2 regions of the Lactobacillus sp. M44 genome follow, and region 2 is predicted to be linked to the other one. Evidence: riboswitches for the same ligand, from Rfam matches in the RefSeq annotation. Region 2 holds a riboswitch; the other holds the start of a gene.
The links. Region 2 has a riboswitch for lysine ahead of lysA (diaminopimelate decarboxylase). Riboswitches for the same ligand answer to the same signal wherever they lie in the genome.

Region 1: linked by a shared signal. The riboswitch ahead of AC38BG_RS02235 (ABC transporter substrate-binding protein/permease) and the one ahead of lysA (diaminopimelate decarboxylase) in region 2 are both predicted to bind lysine.

What each region holds. Positions count from the first base shown of each region.
Region 1 covers NZ_CM176707.1:448,690-460,122, reverse strand. The annotation lists gene AC38BG_RS02265 (DUF3884 family protein) at 156-443, shown strand; gene sufB (Fe-S cluster assembly protein SufB) at 473-1,885, opposite strand; gene sufU (Fe-S cluster assembly sulfur transfer protein SufU) at 1,878-2,330, opposite strand; gene AC38BG_RS02250 (cysteine desulfurase) at 2,308-3,519, opposite strand; gene sufD (Fe-S cluster assembly protein SufD) at 3,520-4,761, opposite strand; gene sufC (Fe-S cluster assembly ATPase SufC) at 4,775-5,554, opposite strand; lysine riboswitch at 5,751-5,928, shown strand; gene AC38BG_RS02235 (ABC transporter substrate-binding protein/permease) at 6,038-7,627, shown strand; gene AC38BG_RS02230 (amino acid ABC transporter ATP-binding protein) at 7,620-8,372, shown strand; gene AC38BG_RS02225 (prenyltransferase) at 8,427-9,356, opposite strand; gene coaBC (bifunctional phosphopantothenoylcysteine decarboxylase/phosphopantothenate--cysteine ligase CoaBC) at 9,443-10,624, opposite strand; gene AC38BG_RS02215 (CPBP family intramembrane glutamic endopeptidase) at 10,634-11,284, opposite strand; gene AC38BG_RS02210 (YdcF family protein) at 11,387-11,433, shown strand, end outside.
Region 2 covers NZ_CM176707.1:1,135,272-1,146,704, forward strand. The annotation lists gene AC38BG_RS05510 (tRNA (adenine(22)-N(1))-methyltransferase) at 1-175, shown strand, start outside; gene AC38BG_RS05515 (Nif3-like dinuclear metal center hexameric protein) at 172-966, shown strand; gene pepT (peptidase T) at 983-2,224, shown strand; gene AC38BG_RS05525 (ABC transporter substrate-binding protein/permease) at 2,569-4,062, shown strand; gene AC38BG_RS05530 (amino acid ABC transporter ATP-binding protein) at 4,055-4,792, shown strand; gene dapF (diaminopimelate epimerase) at 4,844-5,824, opposite strand; gene AC38BG_RS05540 (aspartate kinase) at 5,834-7,186, opposite strand; lysine riboswitch at 7,350-7,528, shown strand; gene lysA (diaminopimelate decarboxylase) at 7,606-8,919, shown strand; gene dapD (2,3,4,5-tetrahydropyridine-2,6-dicarboxylate N-acetyltransferase) at 8,938-9,648, shown strand; gene AC38BG_RS05555 (N-acetyldiaminopimelate deacetylase) at 9,661-10,812, shown strand; gene dapA (4-hydroxy-tetrahydrodipicolinate synthase) at 10,809-11,433, shown strand, end outside.

The DNA.
Region 1 (11,433 bases), 690 kb from region 2:
TACAAGAAACCTTGCGAAATATGAATGTGGCTGAAATTAAGGGAGAAGGCTATATACCAAGTTTTTTAAGCAAAATAAAAGTCCTATTATCGTTGATATAGCATATGATAGTAGGACTTTTTCATTTCAAAAACTGTCAAATAGGTATTTATATTATGTCATCAAAAATTAAGAAAAGTATTGAAGGCGTTCCAACTTTAAAAAGTATTTATCCTCAAGCATATGTAGTAAATATGAAACATATATCAAATGATCTTGAATTTACAAATAAGTTAAATGATTTAGGAACATGGATCATTAAAGATGGATCTAAATGGGTATGCAAAACTAATATTAGTGAAGGTGAGTTCAAAGAAAAGTTTATACATATTATGAGCTTATCAAATGATGATAGTGCAAAAATTGAAATCAAGAAAGACTATTTACCATTTGGAAAGTTGTAATTTTGATTTTTATCATATAGTAGCCAATTTTACCCAATAGAGCCTTCCATCTGATAATTAATCAACCTATTCAGTTCCACTGCATATTCCATAGGTAGTTCTTTAGTAAATGGATCCACAAAACCCATAATTATCATCTCAGTTGCCTTTTGATAAGATATCCCACGACTCATCAAATAATATAGTTGATCTTCTGATATCTTAGATACTCTAGCTTCATGCTCCATTGATACATTACCATTCAAGATTTCATTATAAGGGATAGTGTCACTTGATGACTTTTCATCAATAATAATTGTGTCACATTCCACATGAGCTTTTGATCCATCACTATGGCGACCAAAACGTACATGTCCTCTATAATCTACTCTCCCTCCATCTTTGCAAATTGACTTAGATACAATTGTTGAAGAGGTGTTTTTTGCATTATGGATCATTCTAGCACCAGTATCTGAATCAACACCTTCACCTGTTGAAGTAGCTCCAGCAAAGGCAATTGACAGCATAGTTCCTTTAGCATGTTCACCATTTAGATAAACACTAGGGTATTTCATAGTAACTTTTGATCCTAAATTACCATCAACCCACTCCATAGTTGCATTTTCCAAAGCTTGGGCGCGCTTAGTTTCTAAGCTATATACATTATCTGACCAGTTTTGAATTGTGGTATAGCGACAATATGCATCTTTTAAGACATTCACTTCAACTACTGCAGCATGAACACTATCTCTTGAATAATTAGGTGCAGTACATCCCTCCACATAATTAACACTTGAACCTTCATCTGCAATAATCAATGTCCTTTCAAACTGCCCAGAATTTCCTGCATTTATTCTGAAATAACTTTGGATTGGAGTATCAACTTTTACACCCTTTGGCACATAAATAAAGGTTCCACCAGACCATACAGCAGAATTAAGAGCAGCCATTTTATTATCCTCTGGTGGAATTAATTTACCAAAATACTTCTTTACTAAATCTGGGTATTCTTGCAATGCTTGGTCTGTTGACATAAAGATAATACCCATCTTTTCAAAATTCTTCCTCATATTATGATAGACAACTTCTGATTCATATTGTGCAGATGATCCTGCTAGATATTTACGCTCTGCTTGAGGCACACCTAATCTATCAAAGGTTTCTTTAATCTTATCTGGCACTTCACTCCAATCACGCGCCACAAAGTCAGTGTCACGTCTGAAATAATTAATATGCTTAAAATCAATCTTGTTTAAATCAGGTCCAAAATTAGGCATTGGAGCTTTTAAGTAAGTTTTATAAGCCTTTAGTCGAAAATCAAGCATCCATTTTGGCTCATTTTTAGCTTTAGATATTTGCCTAATAACATCCTCATTTAATCCCTCACCAGTTGTCAACACTGGCGTGATATCATCTTTAAAACCATATTGATATTCACCTATAGTAGGTATTTTACTAGTCATTATTTTCACTTCTTTCAATTAACTGATAGATTGCTTTCCAAGCTAGAGTTGCGCATTTTATTCTTGCAGGGAATTTTTTTAGATTTGAAAACACTGTTGCATCACCTAGCTTTTTTTCTAAATCACTATCTGCATTTATTTTTCCCATAACCATATCAGAAAATAATAAAACATCATCTGAAACCTCTTGGATATTTTTGCCAATAACTAAATCTGTCATCATCGAAGCAGAAGCCTTAGATATTGTGCAACCATGACCTGTAAATGCGACATCTACAATTTCATTGTTTTTTATATTTGCTTGGACTATTAACACGTCCCCACAAGTTGGATTATGTAATTCAACTGCAGCAGTGGCTTTTGATAATTGTCCATAATGATGTGGCATTTGTGCATATTCTAAAATAATTTGTCTATATAAATTATCTAATTTTGCAAGTCCCATTAAAGTACTCCTCAGTTGCTTTGATCGCATTAATTAAGCGATCAATATCTTGTTTAGTATTATAAAAATACACACTCACTCTTAGCGTTGCACTAACTTTTAATTGTGACATCATCACTTGCGCGCAATGATGTCCTGCTCTAACGCATACCCCTTGCATATCAAGAGCCGTAGCAACGTCATGTGGATGAATGTTTTTTAAATTGAAAGACACTATCCCAGTTTCATGTTTAGTGCCATAAATTGTTACATAGGGCAGTTTTTGTAGTTCATTAATTAGATAAGAAATCAATTCATGTTCAATTGCAGCAATATTAGATAACCCCACTTTATTTAAATAATCAATTGCACTGCCAAAGCCAATTACTCCAGCTATGTTTTGTGTGCCTGCTTCAAATTTTAATGGAGGCATTTTATAAGTTGATGATTGCAGAGATACTTCTTCAATCATCTCACCTCCAAATTGAATTGGTGGCATTTTTTCTAATAACTTATAACGACTCCATAACACTCCAACTCCTGTTGGTCCTAACATCTTATGCGCAGAAAATGCATAATAATCAACATCTAAATCTTGAATATCTACTGGCATATGACCTACTGCTTGTGCACCATCGATTGCTATAACGCTATGGTGTTTATGCGCGAGTTGCGCTAAAGATTTTATTGGATTAATACTACCTAAAACATTAGTGACATGTGCAATTGAAACAATTTTTGTTTGATCTGCGATTACTTTTTTGGCATCAGACAGATCAACTTGTCCTGCATCATTTAACTTAATGTATTTTAATTTAGCTCCAGTTAATTGTGCTAGATTTTGCCAAGGCACTAAATTACTATGGTGTTCTGCATATGAGATTACAATTTCATCACCTGGCTTTAAATGCTGTCCATAACTTCTAGCAATCCAATTAATACTTTCTGTAGTGCTGCGAGTGAAAACTATTTCGCAAGCTTTAACATTAATTAATTTAGCTACTTTATTTCTTACTTGTTCATATTTTTCAGTTGCTCTTTCAGATAATTCATAAACCCCACGGTGGATATTAGCATTGTCTAATCTATAATAGTCACTAATAGTGTTGATTACTTGATACGGCTTTTGGCTAGTTGCAGCATTATCTAAATATACAATTGGCTCACCATTTTCTTTAATTTGTAATAAAGGAAAATCATCACGATACATTTATTGTGCCTCAATTAACTTATCTTCAATAACTTGAACTAGTTTTTGCCTTAGCTTTTTTTCTGGAATTGCAGTTAATACAGGTCCTAAAAATCCTCTAATAACTAATCTTTTGGCGATTATTTCAGGGATTCCTCGACTCATTAGATAATACAATTGTTCTTGATCAATTCTACCTACACTTGCAGCATGTCCTGCATTAACATCATTATCATCAATTAATAAAATTGGATTAGCATCTCCTCGAGCTTTGCTTGATAACATCAACACTCTACTTTCTTGTTGAGCATCACTTCTTTTGGCACCTTTCATAATATGTCCAATTCCATTGAAGATCAGACTAGATTCTTGCAAGATTACCCCATGTTGTAAAATATGTCCAATTGAACCAATCCCATAGTTAGTCACTCTAGTGTCTATTCCTTGCATTTGTTTGCCACTAGATATTGCGATGACCTTTAATTCTGCATGTGATCCTGCACCAACTAATTCAGAATCAAAATCACCTACAATATTGCCATCACTCATCATCCCCAATGACCAATCAATCCTGGCATCTTTTGCTAAATATCCTCTTCTATTCAAATATGCAGTAGTAGTTTTACTTAATTGGTCAATGCTTGAATATTTCACACGACTATTTTCTAGTGCTATTACCTCGGAAATAATATTAGCGACTTGTCCATTATCATTACTAATAATACTTTCTAAATAATTTACCTCACTATTTTTATCTGCCACCAGCAATAAATGATGTACATAATCTGGCTGAGTTTGTTCAAATAAAACAGATATTGCTTTTTTAATTTTGATATTTTTGGGGACATAAATTACTAAACCACTATTTAAATTTACTAAATGTTCTGCAGTTAAATAATTTTCATCAGCTTTAATTGCTAGTTTCATCAAGTATTGCTTGATTAATTCAGGGTATTGCTTGATAGCTTGCTGCAGTGTGCAGACAATTACACCTTGATCTTGCAAATTTTTAGGAACTTCAATTTTTTTGATTTCTGAATTAACTTGAATAATGTCATAGCTTGGATCATTTTGGTAATTGTTTACTGAGCTAGCTGCGAATGGTTTTGTAGGATGAATTGACCATGAACTATAGTTAATTTTTTGAAAGACAGGCATTTTTAAATTAGCTAATTGTTGATAGGCGTTTATTCGCATATTAGTAAACCATGAAGGTTCACCTATTGTTTCAGCATATTGCTTAATGTCTTCAGTTTTATTCATGAAATTATCCTCGTTATGCATCTTCATCAGTTAGTTCAATATCTAATCCCAATTCATCACGCAAGCCAGCATATCCTTCATCTTCTAGCCTTTTTGCTAAGTCAGGTCCTCCTTGAGTCACAACTTTACCACCCATCATGACATGCACTACATCTGGGACAATATAATTAAGCAATCTTTGGTAGTGAGTGATGATTAATGCACCAAAATTTTGACTACGCATTCTATTAACTCCTTTAGAAACGACCTTTAGCGCATCAATATCAAGCCCTGAGTCAATTTCATCTAGGATTGCAAATTTAGGTTCAATCATTAACAGCTGCAAAATTTCATTTCGCTTTTTTTCACCACCAGAAAAGCCCTCATTCAAATAACGATCAGCCATATCTTCTTTCATGTCTAAATAATCCATCATTTCTTCTAGTTTTGGCCAGAATTTGCGAATTGAGATTGGATCATTCTCTGCTCTTCTAGCATTTAATGCTCCTCTAATAAATTCTGCGTTAGTGATCCCTGGGATTTCCGCAGGATATTGCATTGCTAAAAACAATCCCATTCTAGCTCTTTCATCAACTGTTTTATCTAAGATATTAACTCCATCAAGTAATACTTGCCCTTTGGTGACTTTATATGCAGGATTACCCATAATTGATTCAGATAGAGTTGACTTTCCTGTTCCATTAGGTCCCATAATTGCGTGAATTTCACCTGTTTTTAAAGTAAGATTAACCCCCTTTAAAATTTCTTTATGATCAATTTCAACATGCAGATCTTTTACTTCTAATTTTGACATGATATTTTGTCCCTCACAATTTCTTTTGTCACCAGCTACTTTAGTCCGAATAAAATTTTCATGCAATGAAGCACGATTGGAAAAATTTGTAAAGAAAAACAGGATGGATTCTAACAATAAATCTTAGCTTACTCCATAATTATTTCTTGACATTAACTCCTATCTGCATTATCGTATAAACCATGTTAATAATATCCAATGCAATAGAGGTTGCGACAACTCACGACAGCTACAGAGCGCCACGAACGTTATGAATGTAGCCGTAAGGATTGTCGCCGAAACAAATGTTGAATTCGTGATCATCATTTTGTTGGGCTGCAAGAAAAAATCTTGCGGACTGTCTCAGATTTTTTCTGGGGAGCGCTATATGATTTGGTCTTTTCCAAAAGAAAGTCAAGCTAGCCTTATTGCGTATGTAATGAGGCTTTTATTTTGCTCAATTATTGTATTGGCTTTATTTGAAAATATACTGGAGGTTTCAAAATGAAGTCAAAAAATCATTGGTGGCTAGCATTACTAGCTGTATTTATGTTCTTGGGTCTAGCAAGTCATACTAATCATGTATATGCTGCAGACAAAGGCGTATTAAAAGTTGGTATGGAGGCTAATTACCCGCCATACAACTGGACACAAACAACTGATGCAAATGGAGCTATTCCAATTGATGGTACTCATCAATATGCAAATGGTTATGATGTTAAAATTGCCAAAGTTATTGGTCAAAAATTGCACCGTAAAGTAGTTGCAGTTAAAACTCAATGGGATGGATTATTGCCTGCATTAACATCAGGCAAGATTGATATGATCATTGCTGGTATGTCTCCTACTGCAGAGCGTAAAAAAACTATTGATTTTTCGACTCCTTACCATAAAGGAACATTTATCGTAATTGTTAATAAAAATAGTCGTTATGCAAATGCCAAGACACTAGATGATTTTAAAAATGCAAAATTAACTGCTCAACAAGGAACACTTCATTATGATTTGATTAAGCAATTAAAAGGCTCTACCAGAGAACCTGCCATGAGAGACTTCGCTGCTATGAGAGAATCATTGCAAGCTGGGACAATTGATGGTTATGTTGCAGAAGATGTAGAAGGCCAATCATTTAAATTAGTTAACCCTAATATTAAGGCAATCGATTTAAGTAAAATGCCTGGATTTTATGTTAATCCAGATGACGCAGATACTGCTGTAGGTATCAAAAAAGGTAATCCATTATTGGGACAAGTTAACAAAGTCTTAGCAGGAATTTCTAATTCTGAACGTAAAAAGTTCATGGATGAAGCTGTTAAAGAACAGCCAAAAATTCAAACTAAAAAGCAAAACTGGTTTACTTCATTAATGAAAAATTATGGTGGCATGATTTTAAGTGGTGTTGGTATGACCTTGTTCTTAGCTTTAATTGGTACCATTATTGGATTTATCATTGGATTATTAGTTGGAATTGTCAGAACTATTCCAACTCCAACTACCACTGGTAAAAGATGGTTTATGAAAGTTATTAACTTCATTTTATCTGTATATATTGAAGTCTTTCGTGGAACTCCTATGATGGTTCAAGCAGCAGTTATTTACTATGGTATTGCACAATTCTGGCATTTAAATTTGAATAGAACACTAGCTGCATTGGTCATTGTTTCAATTAATACTGGAGCGTATCTAGCAGAAGTTATCAGAGGGGGGATTATTTCTACTCCTGAAGGACAATTTGAAGCAGCAAGTGCGTTAGGAATGACTCATTTTCAAAGAATGCTACATATAATTTTGCCACAAGCCATTAGAAATTCACTTCCTTCAATTACTAATGAATTTATCGTAAATATTAAGGATACTTCAGTATTGAGTATTATTTCTGTATCAGAGTTATTCTTTGTAGGTACAACTATTGCTAGTCAAACCTTCCAATTCTTCCAAACTTACTTAGTAATTTCAGCAATTTACCTAATTTTGACATTCTCAATTACCAGAATCTTCAGAGTTATTGAAAGACACTTAGAAGGGCCTAAGAACTATAATTTAATGGCAAACCAGCTGCAAGTAGACACACCTGAGGAGGGATTAGATGAGTAATTCAGAACCAATATTAAAACTAGATCACTTGCAAAAATCATATGGTGACCACAAGGTGTTGCGTGATATTAGCTTTGACGTATATAAAGGCGAAATCCTAACTATTATTGGACCTTCTGGTGGTGGTAAATCTACTATGTTAAGATCAATTAACTTATTAGAAGAGCCAACTGGAGGCAAAATATTATTTCACAATAATAATATTTTGAAGCCAGGATTTAATCGTAATAAATATCGTTCAAAAGTTGGCATGGTTTTCCAACAATTTGATTTATTTGAAAATAAAGATGTGTTAGCAAATGTAATGATCGGTCAGCAACTTGTCTTGCACCGCAGCCGCGAAGAAGCACATAAGATTGCAGTAGATAACTTGAAAAAAGTTGGGATGGATCCATATTTAGATGCAAAGCCAAAGCAATTATCAGGTGGGCAAAAACAGCGTGTCGCAATTGCCAGAGCGATCTCTATGAACCCAGAAATATTATTATTTGATGAGCCAACTAGTGCTCTTGATCCAGAAATGGTTGGAGAAGTACTTGATGTAATGAAAGATTTAGCCACTACTGGACTAACAATGGTGATTGTTACTCATGAGATGGCTTTTGCTAAGAGTATTTCTAATCAAGTAGTCTTTATGTCAGATGGTTATGTCACTGAAAAGGGCTCTCCTGATGAAATCTTCGATCATCCTGAAAATCCTAAAACTCAAAAGTTCTTACGCAACTTTACCAAGCCAATGATTTAATATAAAAGCAAACAAAAAAACTGATGTGTCACAAATTGTCACATCAGTTTTTGTTTATCTAACTTTCATAATGATCCCCAAAATAATTGAAGCTAATTCACAAACTAAAATAATCTGAATATTAAAGATTGCATTTAAAAATGTAGTTTCTTTTTTAGGATGTCTAATGAACTTCATAGAATTTTTATAGACAATAGGTATTGTAACTAGTGTCAATAAAGCAGTCCAAGGCAATAGCTTCATCACTACACTTACAACTATGAAGATATATGCTAGTGCATAAATTACTGGCCAAATTTGCAGCGCTCTTTTAACTCCAATATAAAAGACTAAGGTATGTCTTCCAGTTTCAATATCTTCTTTATAGTCAGCAGTATTATTAGCTAGCATCAAATTACTTAAAACTAAAACAATTGGCAGCGAAACTATCAAGGTCTTCAGCCAAAACCATCTATCAAAATTAGCCATCCCATAAATATTTACATAAACTGCTAGTAAAGTAATATTATAACCCATTGCAAGTCCAGCTATTGGCTCACTAAATGGTGTTTTTAAGATTGGATATGGCCCTCCTGAATAAAAAAATCCAATCGCATAGCTAATTAATCCAACTATTAACACAAACCAATTTGTCTTAAAAGTTATATAAAGTCCTAAGCTTGCAGAAATAATTGTTAATCCAATAATTGTTTCACGTGCAACAATTACTGGAATATGAAAGTTGCGAATAATATTATTAACACTAACTCCTGTGTTATGTGATTGCTCAAACCTTTCATAATCAGTTAATTGATTATAAGAATTAATTGCAAAATGAAACATCACCGCACTAATTAATAAAATTGTCGTCAAACCTAAATTAAATTGATGATAATAATAATATTCAAATGCAGCACCAATTAATAGTGGCAACACAGAAACAACAGCCGTTTTTGTTTGCATTAACTCATTAGCTTGTGTGAATTTCGATACATTGGTATTCATCTTTAACTCCTTTTTTACTCTGCTATATGATTAACTAAAAGTATATCATTATAGACTATTAATGAGTTAAACTAGTACAACTATTTTTAACTTTTTTCAGCAAGCAATTCCATGACTTTTTCTGCTACTTGCTTTTTTGACATAGTCGGCAAAGGCAAACTTACTTTATTTTTACGTAAAATTGTAACAGTATCATTGTCTGAACCAAAAACATTTTTTGACACATCATTAGCAATAATCCAGTCAGCATTTTTTGAAGCTAATTTTACTTGTGCATTTTCAATCAAGTTTTCAGTTTCTGCAGCAAAGCCAATAACCATTTGGTTTTGCTTTTTATTTGTTGCAACTGTTTTTAAGATATCGGGATTAGGAGTTAATTCTAAAACCAAATTTTGACCATGCTTTTTAATTTTTTGCTTTGCTTGATTTACTACTTTATAGTCTGCTACTGCTGCTGCCATAATTAAAATATCTGCCATTTTAAAATTATCTTGTACTGTTTCTAATAACTCTTGACTTGTCTTGATAGAAACTAACTTGATCTTAGGATCATTTGGCAAATTGACACTTACTTTTCCATAAATTAGCGTCACTTGTGCTCCATATAAGCTTGCAGCTTCAGCTAATGCAACTCCCATCTTGCCACTAGAATAATTGCTAATATATCTCACAGGATCTATTGGCTCTATAGTTGCTCCTGCAGTAATAATTATTTTCTTGCCTTTTAATTTCAGATTTTTATTGAAATAATTTTCTATCCATTGACTGATTTCATCTGGCTCAGGCATTCGGCCTTTTGCCTTATATCCTTCTGCTAAATACCCTTCTGCTGGTTCTAAGATATGATAACCATCTTGTTTTAGAGTCTTTATATTACGAACAGTTGCCAAAGCATTCCACATATTATCATTCATTGCAGGCACAATAAACTTAGGCGCAGCTGTAGCTAATAGCGCAGTTGTCACACTATCATCTGCAATTCCATTTGCTAATTTAGCTATCATGTCGGCACTTGCTGGCACTACTATGGCAGCTTGAGTCCATTTAGCTAATTCAATATGACTAATTTTTGCCTCATTTTCATGATTCCATAAGTCATCTAATACAGGATATTTAGTTAGTGCTGCAAAAGTTTGCGAGCCAATAAATTTCTCAGCATTTTTTGTCATCCCAACTCTAACTATATGACCCGACCTTTGTAAGTTTCTTACTACTTGAATTGCCTTATATGCAGCAATTCCCCCTGTTACATAAACTGCTATTTGCATTTTTTCCTCTTAAATTAATCCTATTATATTGTTTAAAGCATGAGTAATCATTGAATATCTTAAGTCTTTAGTTGTTAAATATACCCACGCTAAAATACATCCCATAAACCAATAAATTACTAAGAATTTTGTAAATCCCATGGTATGTACTATCCCAAACAAAAAGCCACAAAAAATGATGCCAACCCATTTGTTCCAGATAGAGTCTTTAGTAAAGAAAATATTGAAAAACATCCCACGGAAAATCACTTCTTCACAAAATGGAGCAACTACAGTGATCATTACTAAAAAGACTGGATTACTTTGGCTTTGTGTAGTATTTAGTTCTTGTTGATTCTGAGAAGTTCCACCACCTATCAGATGCATAATCAATATCTGTCCCACTATCATAACAACGGCTGCCAAAATTGCCACCCCAATTCTGCGGCCGCCCCAGTGAGGTTCTTCATTAAAGTCCCACTCATTTTTTTTAGCCAGTTGAGATTTATAAGTGATAAACAAAATCCAAAACACAAAAACTGTAAATATTGTCAATAATATTGAAGCCTTAGCACTAAATACATATTCTTTAGGTCTAATATATGTTATTTGTAAAATTGAATATGCAGCAAAAGCACCTATTACTTCTGCAATATTTTTTACATAATCCCAAATTTTCATAAAGCTTTTCTCCATATGTTTAAATTTAAGTCATTGTTTTCGAATTAAAAGTAGTATTTCTATTATAATTAAGATAACAATTTTTTACCAAAGGAAAATATTATGTTAAATACGATTCAAACATTTATAACTAATCCTGCTATTCATGA
Region 2 (11,433 bases):
ATTTGGACCATACTTATTAAAAAATAAGACTAGAATTTTCATCAAAAAATGGACCAATCAATTAAGATATTATCAAAATTTAAAATCCAACTTATTAAAAGCTAAAAATGTTGATTCAAATAAGCTCCAGCAAGTTGAACAATTAATTGAAATGATTCAAGAGGTATTAAGATGACAACAGTTCAGACAATAGTTGATAGATTAGAGCAAGATTTTCCAAAAGAAATTGCATCTGTTGGAGATCCAGTCGGATTACAGATAGGTAATTTAAACCAAGAAGTTTCATCTATTATGACCACGCTAGATGTTAGACCTAATGTAGTTAAAGAAGCAATAAAAGAAAATGCGGATTTAATAATTAGCCATCATCCTGTAATGTTTCGGCCAGCAAAAAATCTAGATCTAGCTAATCCGCAAAATCAAATGTATGCTGATATCTTAAAAAATAATATTACTGTATATTCAATCCATACTAATTCAGATAAAGCACAAAATGGATCAAGTGATTGGGAAGCACAAGAATTAGGCTTGCAAGAAGTCACTGGTTTTTGTCCTGACACAGATGGAATTGCAATTGGACGCAAAGGGATATTAGATCATGAAATGAATGCATATGACTTTGCAAAATATGTTGAAGAAAAAATGCATATTAAAAATGTTCGTTTGATTTCACCAAGTCATTCTAAAAAAATTCGTAAAGTTGCTTTAATCTGCGGAGATGGTAGTAAATATTTTATGCAGGCAGTTAAAGATAAAATGGATGCCTTTGTAACAGGAGATATTTATTACCATACTGGTCACGATATTATTTCAAACGGTTTATGCGTAGTTGACCCAGGGCATTATACTGAAGTATTATTTACTAAAAAGATGGCACAGCTTTTAACCGATTGGAATCAAATTGAAGAATGGAAAGTTAATATTATTCCATCAAAAGTTTCAACTAATCCGTTTGAAGAATTATAGTTAGGAGAATTTTATTATGAAATATCCAGAATTATTACCTAGATTTTTAAAATATGTAAAAATCAATTCACGCTCTGATGAACATTCAGACCGTTTTCCTTCGACTGAAAGAGAAGTAAAATTTCAAAAGGTTGTTATGAAAGATTTAGAAGATCTCGGATTAAGTGATGTTCACTATAATAAAAAAGCAGGTGCAGTAATTGCTGAAATTCCAAGTAATGTAAATTACGATGTTCCTGTAATGGGATTTTTGGCACACTGTGATACAGCCGATTTTAATTCAGTTGATATCAAGCCACAGGTTCATGAAAACTATGATGGAAAATCTAAAATTCGTTTGGGTAATTCTGAATTTTATTTAGATCCTGCCGTTTTTCCTAATTTGAAAAAATACAAAGGTCAAACAATCATTACTGCTTCTGGTGATACTTTACTTGGTGGAGATGATAAGTGTGGTGTTAGTGAATTAGTAACATTTGCACAATATCTTTTAAACCATCCTGAGATCAAACATGGTATTATCAAGTTAGCCTTCACTCCAGATGAAGAGATTGGTACTGGAGCTGAACATTTTGATGTAGCTGATTTTGGTGCAAAATTTGCTTATACAGTAGATGGGGAAGGTCCTGGAAAATTAGATTGGGGTACATTCAGCGCAGCACAATTTAGTTTAGATATTCAAGGAGTTAATGTTCATCCAGCTGTAGCTAAAGGGCAAATGATCAATGCGATTCAAGTAGGGATTAATTTCCATAATCAAATACCACAAAATGAAGTTCCTGAACATACTTCTGGTAGAGAAGGATTTTATCATATCTTTAACTTTTCTGGAACAGTTGATAATGCTCATATGGACTACATTATTCGAGATTTTGAACGAGATGGCTTGGAAAAACGTAAGAGTTTAGTCAAATCAATTGTTAAAAAGATGAATGATGATTTTGGAGTTGAACGAATCAAGCTAGAAATGCACGATCAATATTACAATATGGCAGATGAGCTTAAAAAGCATATGGATGTTGTTGATTTAGCAAGGGATGCATATAAAGCAGAGGGTCTTACAATTAATGAAGATCCAGTTCGCGGTGGTACTGATGGTTCTCAATTAACTTATATGGGACTACCTTGTCCAAATTTATTTGCAGGTGAAGAAAATATGCATGGTCGTTATGAATATACTGTTTTAGAGTCAATGTATAAAGCAGTTGATGTCATGATCAAAATAGCTGAATTAAATGCTGAACGTGCAAGAAAATAATTGTGAAACTTTTTCGACTATATAAAATCAACATTTTCAATTTTGTATAGTAATAAAAATCATTGATAATTCAATAAAATATACATATCGAACTGAATGAAAAAAGTTATGCACTTATACTCAATTCACTAAAAATAAGTCAATTAAAAGCTGATATATAAGCATTTTATATTGGCTTATTTTTATTTATATAAAAAATATAGATTTGTGAAACATTATAAATGTACATGTTAGAAATAGTGTTAAAAAAGATAATGCATTTAGAAAAAAGTTTGTTATAATTGACTTCAATTGAAACTAAATCATTTAAGATTTAGTTTTTAAAATATATATGTGGTGGTAGTATGAATAAATTTAAATTAATGAAATTTATCAATTTAATTATTGGTTTAGTTACAATTGTTTCGTTATTTTTATCATTTGCGATTCCAGCAAGTGCTGCATCAAAAAAAGTAGGTAATGGAACAATTTTGAAAAAAGTAGAGCAGACGCATACATTAGTTGTTGGGACATCTGCTGATTATCCACCATTAGAATTTACAACTAGTGAGAATGGTAAGACAAAATATGTTGGTGTAGATATTGAATTAGCCAAAGAAATTGCTAAGGATTTACATGCAAAACTAGTCGTAAAAAATATGAGTTTTGAATCACTTTTAGTAGCTCTTGAAACAGGAAAAGTTGATATGGTCATTGCAGGCATGTCACCTTCACCTGAACGTGCAAAAAGTGTTGATTTTTCAAAGATTTATTATAAAGCTTCTGGCGAATATTTCTTAATTAATAAAAAAGACAAAAATAAATATAAAACTATCAAGGATTTTGATGGAAAAAATATAGGTGCACAAACTGGTAGTATTCAAGCACAACTGATTAAAGATCAAATGACTAAGTCACATTACAAAGGGTTAGATAAAATTAATAATTTGGTTTTAGCTTTGCAATCTGGCAAGATTGATGGAATTGTTATGGATGAATTGACATCCCATGCATATCAAACCAATAATAAAAACTTAATTGCTGTGAGATCAGATCTAAAAGAAGACCAAACTGGTAATGCTGTTGCGATTGCTAAAGGTCAGCCTGGTATGTTAAAGGCAGTGAATAAAACAATTAATCGAGTTCAAAAACAAGATTTGATTAATAAAAAATATCTTCCAGAAGCTGCTAAATACATGAAGACTTCACAAAAAAGTAATACTATGATGAAGTATGCTCCATATTTTGTTCAAGGTGTTGAATATACACTAATAATTACGGTATTTTCTGTATTAATTGGTGTAATTCTAGGAATGGGACTAGCTTTAATGAGATTATCAAGCAATAAAGTCTTACATTGGATTGCGGTTTGCTATATCGAATTTGTTAGAGGGACTCCTCAATTAGTGCAAATTTTATTTGTATATTTTGGTATTGGAACTTTAATATCTAATATGTCAGCTGTTGTAGCTGGAACAATTGCAATTGGATTGAATTCAGGAGCGTATGTTGCAGAAGATATTAGGTCAGGAATTAATTCAATTGCTAAAGGTCAAACTGAAGCAGCTCGCTCACTTGGATTAAGTCAATCAAAAACTTATAGATATGTAATAATTCCGCAAGCTTTGAAAAACATCTGGCCTGCATTAGGTAATGAATTTATTACTTTATTAAAAGATAGTTCACTAGTTTCTGTTATTGGGGTTACTGAATTAATGTATCAGACGGAACTAATTCAAACTTCAACATATCGAGGAGTTTTACCATTATTTATTGCTATGATTATTTACTTTGTAATGACCTTTACCTTATCAAGAATATTAGGCTATTTTGAAAGACGGATGAACTACCATGAATAAAATGATTGAAGTTAAGCATTTAAAAAAGAATTTTGGAAAAACTGAAGTACTAAAAGACATCACCGCTTCAGTTGATAAAAAACAAGTTATTTGTATTATAGGCCCATCTGGATCTGGGAAAAGTACTTTCTTGCGTTGCTTGAATATGTTAGAGCATCCAACTTCTGGTCAGATAATTTTTGATGGAACCGATTTAGCAAAATTAGGTGAAGGAAAGAAATTAGATGAATTACGAGAAAAGATGGGGATGGTATTTCAAAACTTCAATCTTTTTCCTAATATGAATGTAATTGAAAATATTAAATTAGCTCCAATGAAAGTTAAAAATCTTGATGATAAAACAGCGACTGAATTAGCATTAGATTTATTAGAAAAAGTTGGGTTAAAAGATAAAGCTAATCAATATCCTACTAGCTTATCTGGTGGTCAGCAGCAGCGTGTAGCAATCGCAAGAGCACTTGCAATGAAGCCTGAAATGATGTTGTTTGATGAACCAACTAGTGCACTTGATCCAGAAATGGTAGGAGAAGTTTTAAAAACTATGAAAGACTTAGCCGAATCTGGAATGACTATGGTCGTGGTAACTCATGAAATGAATTTTGCACGTGAAGTGGCAGATGAGCTATGGTTTATGGCAGATGGCTATATTTTAGAAAAAGGTAAACCAGATGACGTTTTCGAGCATCCTAATAACCAACGTGCTAAAGAATTCTTGTCAAAAGTCTTGTAAAAAAATAAAATGTTGATAGTACTCATTTTAATGGAGTATCGTCAACATTTTTTATTTAGGTAATTTATCTACAAAATTTTCATAAGCGATTTGTTCGATAGTTTTTTTACTTTCAAAATTTCTTACATTTGCATTATGTAAATCATTTTCACTAATTGATACATTATCAGTAATTGTCGCATTACCAATTAATTCAATCCAATAATGGTTATTGTCATAATGCAAGATTGTTTTAACCATTCCACCTGGATTATAAACACTGATTTCTTGATTAAAATCAGCTAAATTAGGATAAATTAAAGCAAATGCCAAACTTGTGGCAGACATCCCAGTCCCACAAGCATTTGTAAAGCCAACTCCACGCTCAAAAGTTCTCACAAAAATACTATTATGTCCCAAAATTTTTGCAAAACTAACATTTACTCCATCACTAAAATAAGGGTTAGGAGAATTTAGATAAGTCCCCAATTTTTTTAAAGTATCACTTTCTAATTCTTTTTGATCAACAAAACTAATCAAATGTGGATTAGGCACTGCAAGTGCACTAAAGCGTAGATATGGCGATAGTTCTGGCACTAATGTATTTAAGAGTCTTTTATGGCCTAAGTTCGAAAAGGGTAGATCCTTATTATCAAAATTAACTGGTGAAATTTCAACTCCAAATGCTGGAACGTCAGGTGCAAAATCAGCGGTTTTATGAACTTGCAAGCTAGTGTTTAATGTATCAACTTTAAAATCATCAACTTGATCACGTTGAGATATATAGCGTGCAACTGTTCTAAGACCATTGCCACACATTAAAGCTTCACTACCATCTGAATTAAATATCCGCATTTGAGCAATCGAATTTTTTCGAGTAGGACAATTCACAACTAACAATCCATCAGCTCCATTTAAGACTTTATTAGCTGAATCAGTAATTTTTTTGGCGAGTTCAACTAATTCATGATCAGTTAAAGGACTATTTAATTTAGTTTGATCCAAAATAAAAAATGAATTTTGAGAACCGTGTACTTTTAATAATTGAGTCATATTTATCTCCTAATTAAAAAATCTATGGTAAATAGCACGTACCGCATCATCGGCGTCATTATCATATGTGCCAATCATTATAGAAATACGTGAAGCCCCTTGATTAATCATCGGTACCGCAATGTTTTTATCTGCTAAAGAAGTCAAGATATTATTAATAACTCCAGTTTTATTACGCATACCTTCGCCAACAACCATAATAATTGCATAATTATCAATCCATTCTAAACGATCTGGATTAACAGCTTCTTGGATTTCATCTGAAATCTTATCGATTAACTGATCATTAACTGCATTACGATCCAAGATAATAGTTATATCATCAATTCCAGAAGGCATATGCTCATAAGAAATATTATATTTAGCTAGAATTTGCAAAATTTTTAAAGTAAATCCAGTTTGTTTATTCAATAAATACTTGTGTAAATACAGTGCTGCAAAATGTTTGCCACTTACTACACCAGTAATAGTATTAGCAGGGTTGATATCTTTATCTGGAACAATAAAAGTACCTAATTCATTTGGATTATTAGTATTTCTAACATTTATTGGAATGTTAGCTTGAATAACAGGGATTAATGCCTCATCATGAAAAACTGAAAATCCAGCATAAGATAATTCTCTCATTTCTCGATAAGACATTTTGGTAATTGGCTTGGGATTAGTTACAACTTGTGGATTTGCTGAATAAATTGCATCAACATCTGTAAAATTTTCATAACTTGTCGCATGTAACCCTCTAGCTAAAATTGCTCCTGTGATGTCAGAACCTCCTCTTGAAAAAGTAGCAATATGTCCTGCTAAGGTAATTCCATAAAATCCTGGAAAAACTAAAATTTCATTTTTATTAACTTTAAATCTACCTAAATCTGCATAAGTTTTTGGAACTACACTGGCATTATTTGGGGTACCACTAACAGTAATTCCTGCTTTTTTTGGACTAACAAATTTTGCATTATAGCCTAATTTATTTAGGATAATTGACATTAGCTGCGCAATTAAATGTTCACCATGTGCTTTAAATGCAGCTAGTAAATATTCATCATTAGGATAAGATTGTTTGGCAAGTGATAATAATTGATCTTTAAGAGGGAATAGTTGATCAAATACATTGAAATAGCTACCAATTTCTTTATAACGGCTAAAAATCTCCTCTAGAATTTTCTGAAAATTAGTATGATTGATAACCGCATTAGCATAATTAATTAATAAATCAGTCACTTTTGTATCATTTGGAAATCTTTTTCCTGGAGCAGACACCACGACAACTTGACGTTCTTCATCACTTGTGATGATATTGATTGCTTTTTTAAAAGATTCACCACTTGCTAAAGAACTTCCTCCAAATTTGATAACTTTCATGTTCGATCCCCCTATAGTCGGATTATCTAAGACATTGCTTAAATAAATTAATCAAATTTTAGCACATTTTTTACAAGTTACAAGTAATTTAATGTTCGGAAAATAAGTAAATAAAATTCATTTTTGGTATTGACATTTAAACTGAACACTTATAAGCTATGAGTAAATCGAAAGAGGTGCAACCAACACAAGTAAATTAACTGAGCTTAGCCAAAAGTTATGAAGTTAATTGAAAAGGGAGGTTGCCGAAGGGCTTAACTATGGCAAAATTAAGTTTCCTGGGATATGGTTAAATAAACTATATACTGTCGTAAGAAAAACTTACGGTGCGCTGTCGAGAACTGATAATGGGTATGTTTCCACTGTTTGTTAAGCGCAAACAGTGGATTTTTTTATATATTTTTTGCGAGGACATTATTATGAATGAGCAAATTACTGATGAGCAAGTCAATTTGGCAGGTCATTTAACAATTGCAGGATGTGATGCAATTGAATTAGCGCATGAATATGGAACTCCACTAATTGTGTACGATGTTGAAAAAATCCGTAAACAAATTCATGCATTTAAGCAAGTATTCAAGCGAAATAATGTTGCTTATGTCATTAGCTATGCTAGTAAAGCCTTTACTTCAATTGCAATGTATCAGGTTATTGCTCAAGAAAGAATTCATAGTGATGTGGTTTCAGGTGGGGAATTGTACACTGCTATCAAGGCTGGATTTCCAATGCAAAATTTGAGTTTTCATGGCAATAATAAATCAAAACAAGAATTAGAAATGGCAGTCAAACATCAAGTAGGGATGATAATCATTGATAATTTTTATGAGATTGAATTATTGGAAAAAATTTTAGAAAATTATGATACAACAATCAAGGTATTACTCCGAATTGCACCTGGAATATCAGCTCATACTAATAAATATATTCAAACTGGTCAAGTTGATAGTAAATTCGGATTTGATTTACAATCAGGTCAAGCAGATAAAGCTGTTAAACAAGTTTTGAATTTACCAAGAATGAAATTACAAGGACTTCATGCACATATTGGATCACAGATTTTTGAAACAGTTGGCTTTAAATCAGTAGCTCAAAAATTAGTCCAAATAGCTGCTAGTTGGCAAGAAAAATTTGGTTATCAAAGCAAGATCATTAATGTAGGGGGCGGATTTGGAATTAAATATACAAAAGATGATCAACCACTTGCTCCAGAAATCTTTGTACAGTCAATTATTGATGCAATAAAACATGAAATAGCAAAAACTACGCTGACAATGCCTGAAATTTGGATTGAACCTGGTCGTTCAATAGTAGGGCCTGCTGGATATAATTTATATACTGTTGGCAGTAGAAAAGATATCCCTAGATATTTACCATATGTGACAGTAGATGGGGGGATGGGAGATAATATTCGCCCAGCATTATATCAAGCAAAATATGAAACTGTTTTGGCATCTGATCCTAAAAAGAAATTACAAGAGCATGTCAAATTAGCTGGTAAATACTGTGAGTCAGGAGATATCTTGAGCTATGATCAACCATTGCCAATAACTCATCCAGGAGATATTTTAGCAATGCTTGACACAGGAGCATATGGATATTCCATGGCATCCAATTACAATCGTAATTTAAAACCCGCAGTTGTTTTTGCGGAAAATGGAAAAGCACAAGTTGTTATCAAAAGACAAACTTATGAAGATTTGATTAGTTTGGATAAATCATATACTAACAATTGATTTGGAGGATAAAGATTTATGGAAGAGTTGAATGCACAAGAAATCATTAATTACATTAGTAATGCACCTAAAAAAACACCTGCCAAAGTCTATTTAAAAGGTAATTTATCAAAAATAGAATTTCCTAACACTGTTGAAACATTCATTGAAAATACAACTGGGGTAGTATTTGGTGATTGGAAAGACATAAAGCCTTTACTTAAAAAATATAAAGCTGAGATACAAAACTATCATATTGAAAATTTTGCACGTAATTCTGCAGTACCTCTGCTTAATATTAAGAATCTTAATGCTAGAATAGAACCTGGGACAATTATTCGTGATAAAGTCAAAATTGGCAATAATGCAGTAATTATGATGGGAGCAATAATCAATATTGGTGCAGAAATTGGTGATAATTCAATGATTGATATGGGAGTTGTATTGGGAGGAAGAGCAATTGTTGGCAAACACTGTCATATTGGCGCAGGTGCAGTGTTAGCTGGAGTAGTCGAACCAGCTAGTGCTAAACCAGTAATTGTTGAAGACAATGTTTTAGTTGGCGCAAATGCGGTAATTATTGAAGGAGTTCATGTTGGTGCAAATGCAGTAATTGCGGCAGGTGCAGTAGTTACAAAAGATGTTGAACCATATACAGTAGTTGCTGGAGTTCCTGGTAAAGTAATAAAAAAAGTTGATCAAAAAACTTCTAAAAAAACGAAATTAGAAGATGATTTGAGAAACATATAGGAAGTGTGTAATTTGTTAAGTGAAAAGCAATTAATTGAAATTAGGCGACATTTACATCAGATTCCTGAACTTGCACTGCAAGAAGATAAAACACATGAATATCTGTTAAAGATAATTTCAAGTTTTAATCAAAAATATCTTGAAATCAAAACCCCTGATGAATTATCTACTGCCTTATTAGTTTTAATTAAAGGTTATAGTCCAAAAAGAACAATTGGCTACAGAGCAGATATTGATGGATTACCAATATCTGAAAAAACTAATCTTGAATATACCTCAAAAACTCCTGGTGTTATGCATGCTTGCGGACATGATATTCATATGACAGTCGCATTAGGACTATTAAATTATTTTAGTGAACATCAACCAAAAGATAATATCTTAATTTTTTTCCAACCTGCTGAAGAAAGTGAAAGTGGTGGGAAAAAAGCCTATGAGTTAGGCATTTTTACTGGCAAATTTAAACCAGATGAATTTTATGGCTTACATGATAATCCTGATTTGCCTACTGGAGCAATTGGTTGCAGGATGGGAACATTATTTGCAGGAACTACTGAAGTAAATATTGATTTATATGGTAAAGGAGGACACGCTGCATTCCCACAAGATGCAAATGATACCGCTGTTGCAATGGCAAATTTAATTATGCAAATCCAAACGATAATTTCGCGCAATATTGATCCAATTGAAAGTGGCGTTATCACTTTAGGAAAAATACAAGTTGGCAACATTAGAAATGTGATTGCTGGTCACGCACGAATTGAAGGAACAATTCGCGGATTAACACAAGAAATGATTGAAAGAATTGATCAACGGATAAAAGAGATTTGCCTAGGAATTAATAAGAGTTTTAACATGAAAGTTGACTTAGAGTTAAATCAAGGTGGGTATTTACCAGTTGAAAATAATCCTAAACTAACCAAAAACTTCATTAATTATATGAAAAATAATTCTAATGTAGATTTTATTGAAACTAAACCTGCAATGACGGGTGAGGACTTCGGATTTTTATTATCTAAGTTTCCAGGAACAATGTTTTGGCTAGGAGTTCAAGATGATGCACAATTGCATTCAGCTGACTTAACACCTAAGGAATCTTCAATTAAAAAAGGTGTAGACGAAATTGTAGGATTTTTGAAATATAGAATGGAGGAGTGTAAATGAATTTATCAGATTTAAAAAATGCGGATCTAATGACTGCAATTGTGACACCATTTGATGACAATGGAAAAATCAATTATCAGGTATTAGAAAACTTAACTAATTATTTAATTGAACATGGCTGCAACGGCTTTGTAGTAGGAGGGACAACAGGAGAGACTCCTGAATTAACTCATGATGAAAAAATTGAGCTTTATACAAAGTTTGGTCAAATTGTTGCAGGACGTGTTCCAACAATTGCAGGAACTGGCAGTAATAACACTGTAGAAACTATTGCTTTTACAAATGAAGTATCACAAATCAAAGGGATAGATTATGCTTTGGTTGTGGTGCCACCGTATAACAAACCAAATCAGCGAGGGATGTTAGCACACTTTAATGCAGTTGCTAATGCAACAAAAATGCCTATTATTATCTATAACATCCCAGGTCGAACAGGCGTAAAAATGAATCAAGATACAATTGTTCAATTATCTCATCATGAAAATATAGCAGGGATCAAGCAATGTGCGAGTTTAGAAGAATTGCAATATATCATTGATAATAGTGATCCGAACTTTGCAATTTTTACAGGTGAAGATTCTCAAGCACTGACTGCAAGAGTATTAGGTGCAGATGGAGTAA